2 regions of the Hydrogenophaga sp. YM1 genome follow, and region 2 is predicted to be linked to the other one. Evidence: riboswitches for the same ligand, from Rfam matches in the RefSeq annotation. Region 2 holds a riboswitch; the other holds the start of a gene.
What was found. A riboswitch is a leader RNA that binds a small molecule or an ion and turns the genes downstream of it on or off. The one in region 2 is predicted to bind S-adenosylhomocysteine.

Region 1 (3,407 bases), 420 kb from region 2:
GGTCGCGCGAAGCGCGGCGGGGGTGATCAATACCGGTACGTGTCCGGCTTGTACGGGCCTTGCTTGGGCACGCCGATGTAGGCGGCCTGCTCGTCGCTCAGCTCGGTCAACTGGGCGCCGACCTTCTTCAGGTGCAGACGCGCCACCTTCTCGTCCAGGTGCTTGGGCAGCACGTAGACCTTGCCCACGTCGTAGCCCTCGGGGTGCGTGAACAGCTCGATCTGCGCGATGGTCTGGTTCGCGAAGCTGGAAGACATCACGAAGCTGGGGTGGCCGGTGCCGCAGCCCAGGTTCACCAGCCGGCCCTTGGCGAGCAGGATGATCTTCTTGCCGTCCGGGAAGATCACGTGGTCCACCTGCGGCTTGATCTCTTCCCACTGGCACTTCTCTTCCAGCTTGGCGACCTGGATCTCGTTGTCGAAGTGACCGATGTTGCAGACGATGGCCTGGTCCTTCATGGCGGCCATGTGCTCGAAGGTGATGACGTCGCGGTTGCCGGTGGTGGTGACGAAGATGTCGGCCTTGTCGGCGGCGTATTCCATGGTCACCACGCGGTAGCCTTCCATCGCGGCCTGCAGGGCGTTGATGGGGTCGATCTCGGTCACCCACACCTGGGCGCTCAGCGCGCGCAGCGCCTGGGCCGAGCCCTTGCCCACGTCGCCGTAGCCGGCCACCACGGCCACCTTGCCGGCGATCATCACGTCGGTGGCGCGCTTGATGCCGTCCACCAGCGATTCGCGGCAGCCGTAGAGGTTGTCGAATTTGCTCTTGGTGACCGAGTCGTTGACGTTGATGGCGCGGAACATCAGCGAGCCCTTGGCCGACATTTCCTTCAGGCGGTGCACGCCGGTGGTGGTCTCCTCGGTCACGCCGATGATCTGCGCGCTCTTGCGGCTGTACCAGGTGGCGTCCTCGGCCAGCTTGGCCTTGATGGCCGCGAACAGGATGCGCTCTTCCTCGCTGCCGGGCTTGGCCAGCACCGAGGGGTCTTTCTCGGCCTGCTTGCCCAGGTGCATGAGCAGCGTGGCATCGCCGCCGTCGTCCAGGATCATGTTGGGGCCTTCGCCTTCCGTGCCCTTGGCGCCGAAGTCGAAGATGCGGTGCGTGTAGTCCCAGTAGTCGACCAGGGTCTCGCCCTTGACGGCGAAGACCGGCGTGCCGGCGGCGGCGATGGCGGCGGCCGCGTGATCCTGGGTGGAGAAGATGTTGCACGAGGCCCAGCGCACCTGCGCGCCCAGGGCTTGCAGCGTCTCGATGAGCACCGCGGTCTGGATGGTCATGTGCAGCGAGCCGGTGATGCGCGCGCCTTTGAGCGGCTGCTTGGCCGCGTACTCCTCGCGGATGGCCATGAGGCCGGGCATCTCGGTCTCGGCGATCTTGATCTCTTTGCGGCCCCAGTCGGCCAGGCCGATGTCGGCGATCACGCAGTCGGCGGCGGGGTTGATTCGTGCATTCATGTGGCGCTCCAAAACGTTGAAAGCCACCGCACAGGAAGGGAGATGAAGGAACCCATCGCACGTGCAGTGGATGAGCGTGGTTGCCGGTTGAAGGGTCCGAGCCTCACGCCCGCGGCCCGCTCGGTGCGGGTGGGGCGCTGCAACGCTCCTCGGATGGGGCGCGATTCTACCCGGCCTCTTTTCTGGCGTGGGGATATCCCCTCCCAGTGGCACCACGCTGGTGCGGCCCCTGTGAGAAACTGCCGCCCCTCCATGCAACCCACCCCGCTGGCCGATTGGCCCCCGCACGAGCGCGCGCGCATCCATGGCGTGCTCACCGACATCGACGACACCCTCACGGCCGAGGGCGCGCTGGCGCCCGAGGCGGGGGCGGCGCTGCACCGCCTGCGCGCGGCCGGCCTGCCGGTGTTCGCCGTCACCGGCCGCCCGGCCGGCTGGAGCGAACCCTTCGCGCTGAGCTGGCCGATCGACGCCATCGTGGCCGAGAACGGCGCCGTGGCGCTGTGGAACGACGGCGGGCGCCTGCACAAGGCCTATGCGCAGGACGCGGCCACCCGCGCCGCGAACCTCACCCGCCTGCGGGCCGCCGCCGCGCGCGTGCTGCGCGAGCTGCCTCAGGCGACCCTGGCCACCGACAGCGCGGGCCGCGAAACCGACATCGCCATCGACCACAGCGAGCACGCGCACCTGGGCGAAGCCGATATTGCGCGCGCGCTCGCCATCCTGCGGGACGAAGGCCTCACCGCCACCGTGAGTTCCATCCATGTCAATGGCTGGATCGGCGCGCACGACAAGCTCAGCGGCGCGCGCTGGATCCTGCGCGAGCGCCTGGGGCGCGACCTCGACGCCGAGATCGATCACTGGGTCTACGTGGGCGACTCCACCAACGACGCCGCCATGTTCGCGCGCTTCCCGCACAGCGTGGGCGTGGCCAACATCGCGCGCTTCTGGGCGCAGCTCGCGCACCACCCGCGCTACGTGGCGCCGCGCGAGCGCGGCCAGGGCTTCGCCGACGTGGCCGAGGCCGTGCTCGCGGCCAGAGGCCAGTCATGAGCGAACTCCCGCTGCCCGCCGGCGGCCGAGCGCCCGCCGCGCCGCCGGCCCACGCCCGCCTGGGCCTGGTCGCCATCTTTGGCGCCACCTTCTTCGAGCTCGTGGGCTACTTCATGCTCACGCCCCTGCTGCTGCTGCGCCTGAAGGACGGCGGCGAGTCCACCGCCCTGGCCGGCGTGTTCGCGGCCAGCGGCTGGTTCGGCATCTTCCTCATGGTGCCCTTCGCCTCGTCCGTCACGCGCGCGCTGGGCAGGCGGCCCACGCTGTGGCTGTCGGCGCTCATTCCCACGCTGGCCACCATGGGCTTCGCGCTCTCGTCCTGGCTGCCGCTGTGGTTCGGGCTCAAGCTCATCGCCGGCATGGCCTCGGGCCTGCGCTGGGTACTGGCCGAGGCCATCGTGGCGGAGTTCGCGCCGCCCGGCCAGCGTGGCCGCTACGTGGGCATCTTCGAAACCCTGGTCGGCGTCACCTTCGTGCTCGGCCCGCTGATGCTGGCCTGGGTGGGGCCGCCGAGCGACACCGCGATCTGGCTGGCCTTCGGCTGCATGGCCATCGGCCTGGCCTGGAGCCTGCTGATCCCGCGCGTGCCGCCCGCGGCCGACGCGCACGAGGCCCGCGTGGGCCTGGGCGGCGTGTGGCACGCGCTGACCGCGCACCCGCTGATCATGACGGTGGGCTTCGTCGGCGGCTTCTTCGAAAGCGGGCTCACGTCCATCCTGCCGCTGTATGGCCTGGCCCTGGGCCTGGGCGCGGTGGTCTCGGCCCTGCTGGTCTCGGCCAGCGGGCTGGGCAGCGCGCTCATGATGCTGCCCGCCGGTGTGCTGTCCGACCGCCTGGCGCACCACCCGCGCCAGCGCTGGGGCGACGAGCGCGCCGCGCGGCTCCTGCTCATGCGCG
Region 2 (3,407 bases):
GTGGAGAGCGTGCGCCTGCCGCGCGGCGGCCTGTGCGTGTCCACCCAGGTCGGCTGCGCCGTGGGCTGCGCCTTCTGCATGACCGGCACCGGCGGCCTGCTGCGCCAGCTCGGCAGTGCCGAGATCCTGGCCCAGGTGGCGCTGGCGCGCGCCGGCCGGCCGGTGAACAAGGTGGTCTTCATGGGCATGGGCGAGCCCGCGCACAACCTGGACGCGGTGCTCGAGGCCATCGAGCTGCTGGGCACCGTGGGCGGCATCGGCCACAAGAACCTGGTGTTCTCCACCGTGGGGGACGAGCGCGCCTTCGAGGCCCTGCCGCGTGGCGCGGTCAAGCCCGCGCTGGCGCTGTCGCTGCACACCACCAAGCCCGATCTGCGCGAGCAACTGCTGCCGCGCGCGCCGCGCCTCACGCCCACCGAGCTGGTGGAGCGCGCCGAGGCCTACGCGCGCGCCACCGGCTACCCGGTGCAATACCAGTGGACCCTGCTGGACGGCGTGAACGACGGCGACGATGAAATCGACGGCATCGTGCGCCTGCTCGGTGGCCGCTACGGCGTGCTCAACCTCATTCCCTACAACGCCGTCGACGGTCTGCCGTTCCAGCGCCCCGCGTGGGAAAAGGCGGCCGACATCGCGCGCCGCCTGCACCGCCAGGGCATCCTCACCAAGCTGCGCCACTCGGCCGGGCAGGACGTGGACGCGGGCTGCGGCCAGCTGCGGGCGCGCTCGCTGGACACCGGCGAGCGCGTGGTGGCGCTGCGGCGGCAAGCCGTCAGCAGACCGTCTCCATTGCTTCCATCAGCAGGCGCGCCGTGAGCCGTGCTTGCGGCGTGTTCTTCAGGCCGGGCTCCAGCGGGCGGCCTTGCTCGACCCATTGCAGGGTGAAGCGGAAACTCTCCAACGCCTCGTTGTCGAGCATGGCGGTGAACTGGGCGAGTTCCTTGACGGTGGTGTCGGGGGTGACCGTCAGAAAGTTCGAGATGCCGAGCCCCTTGAGCCGCTGGCCAAAGATGTCGACAAACGCCTGGCCCAGCCGCGGTGGCGACGCGTCGGCCGTCGTGGCGGGCGGGTCGCTCAGCTCGATGAAGCGCATCGGATCGGGGCTTGTGCGCCGGGTGTAGGGCAGGTCCCCGAGCGCCAGTGCCTGCTGACGCTCCACGCGCCGGGTTGTTTCGTGCGGCCCGTGCCTGGCCGGCGCCTGGGCGTTCAGTGCCGCCAGCAGCTGCTGGGTGGAGGCCTCACGCCCCCAGTCCCGGTTCAAGCGGTACTTGAAACGTTCCCGCTCCAAGGGCTCCAGCGATCGAATGAGGTCCGCGATGGTCGGGATGTCCGCGCTGTCCTTGATCTGGTCCGCCGTGGCCGCGTGGCCCAGCGCGCGAAGGACGGTCCTGGTGGTGGGAACGCGGCCGCTCGGCGGATCGATCAGTACTTTGAGGTCTTTCAGGAACGCGGTGTCCAGCACCACCTGATGGCCCGTGGTCACGCGAGACCAGATCGAGTCCAGGGCTTCCTTCACCTCCGCCGGGTAGGGGCGATCCGCAATGAAGCGGCGCGCGAGGGTCCGCACCAGCCGTTCCGCGGCGTCCGAGGCGCTGGTGGTGGTGCCCTTCGCGTTCTTGGGGGTGACCGACAGGCATTGCGTGCGCTCGACCTTCGGCCCGGTCTTGTTCTTGATGAGGAGAATGGTCGGCCCCGTCCGCCAGCCCTTGTTGACCGACTGGCCATACGCATACAGCTGCCGCAGGTCAAACGTCTCGCCATCGGGGCAGAGCGCCTGTGTTTTGCCGGGGCGGGGGGTGGACAGAGCAATCATGGCGGCAATGGAGAGAAACGGAGGGGGTGGGGGCCTGAACGCCTGCTCAGTAACGCCCGGAAGCCCCAGGGCGCCAGCCAAATGGCTGTTCAGGCCGAACGGACGAGGGGTTTGAGGCCTGTCGCTAAAATCCCTGCTCTCTCAAGGAGCGTTGCAGCGGCCAGCCCAGGGCCTCCCGGGTCGGGGCCGTCAGGCTTGAGTGGGCTGGACCGGCCCCAACGACGCTCACCAGCTCGGTTTTTTCGCAAACAACCCTGGTGAGCCGCATGTCCTCCGAGACCTCCTCCGCCCCCGTTTCCCCCGCCGTTCGCCCGATGCTGCTGTCGGGCCTGGAGCCGCTCGCCATCGGCGCGGGCAGCCTGTTCGTCAACGTCGGCGAGCGCACCAACGTCACCGGCTCCAAGGCCTTCGCGCGCATGATCCTCGAAGGCCGCTTCGAGGACGCGCTGGCCGTGGCGCGCCAGCAGGTGGAGAACGGCGCGCAGATCGTCGACGTCAACATGGACGAGGCCATGCTCGACAGCGAGGCCGCCATGGTGCGCTTCCTCAACCTCATGGCCGGCGAGCCCGACATCGCGCGCGTGCCGGTGATGGTGGACAGCTCCAAGTGGAGCGTCATCGAGGCCGGCCTGCGCTGCCTGCAGGGCAAGGGCGTCGTCAACTCCATCAGCATGAAGGAGGGCGTGGAGGAGTTCAAGCGCCAGGCCCGCCTCATCAAGCGCTACGGTGCGGCGACCGTGGTGATGGCCTTCGACGAGACCGGCCAGGCCGACACCTACGAGCGCAAGATCCAGATCTGCGAGCGCGCCTACCGCATCCTGGTGGACGAGGTGGGCTTCCCGCCCGAGGACATCGTCTTCGACCCCAACATCTTCGCCATCGCCACCGGCATCGAGGAGCACAACAACTACGCGGTGGACTTCATCAACGCCACGCGCTGGATCAAGCAGCACCTGCCGGGCGCGAAGGTCTCGGGCGGCGTGTCCAACGTGAGCTTCAGCTTCCGCGGCAACGACCCGGTGCGCGAGGCCATCCACACCGTCTTCCTGTACCACGCCATTCAGGCCGGCATGGACATGGGCATCGTCAACGCCGGCATGGTCGGCGTGTACGACGAACTGGAACCCACGCTGCGCGAGCGCGTGGAGGACGTGGTGCTGAACCGCCGCCCGGACGCCGCCGAGCGCCTGCTCGAGATCGCCGAGAGCGCCAAGGGCGCGGCCAAGGACGATTCGCAGAAGAACGCCTGGCGCGAACTGCCGCTGCGCGAGCGCCTGTCGCACGCGCTGGTGCGCGGCATCAACGACTTCATCACCGAAGACACCGAGGCCATGTGGCGCGAGATCGAGGCCGGCGGCGGGCGCCCGCTGAACGTGATCGAAGGCCCGCTCATGGACGGCATGAACGTCGTGGGCGATCTGTTCGGCCAGGGCAAGATGTTCCTGCCCCAGGTGGTCAAGAGCGCGCGCGTGATGAAACAGGCCGTGGCCCACCTGCTGCCCTACATCGAGGAAGAGAAGAAGCGTCTGGAAGCCGCCGGCGGCGACGTGCGCTCCAAGGGCAAGATCGTCATCGCCACCGTCAAGGGCGACGT

Region 1: linked by a shared signal. The riboswitch ahead of ahcY (adenosylhomocysteinase) and the one ahead of metH (methionine synthase) in region 2 are both predicted to bind S-adenosylhomocysteine.

What each region holds. Positions count from the first base shown of each region.
Region 1 is NZ_CP070223.1:624,890-628,296, reverse strand. It holds gene ahcY (adenosylhomocysteinase) at 27-1,457, opposite strand; S-adenosyl-L-homocysteine riboswitch at 1,523-1,614, opposite strand; gene JNX00_RS03030 (HAD-IIB family hydrolase) at 1,710-2,510, shown strand; gene JNX00_RS03025 (MFS transporter) at 2,507-3,407, shown strand, end outside.
Region 2 is NZ_CP070223.1:200,593-203,999, forward strand. It holds gene JNX00_RS01000 (RNA methyltransferase) at 1-816, shown strand, start outside; gene JNX00_RS01005 (hypothetical protein) at 773-1,813, opposite strand; S-adenosyl-L-homocysteine riboswitch at 1,951-2,047, shown strand; gene metH (methionine synthase) at 2,080-3,407, shown strand, end outside.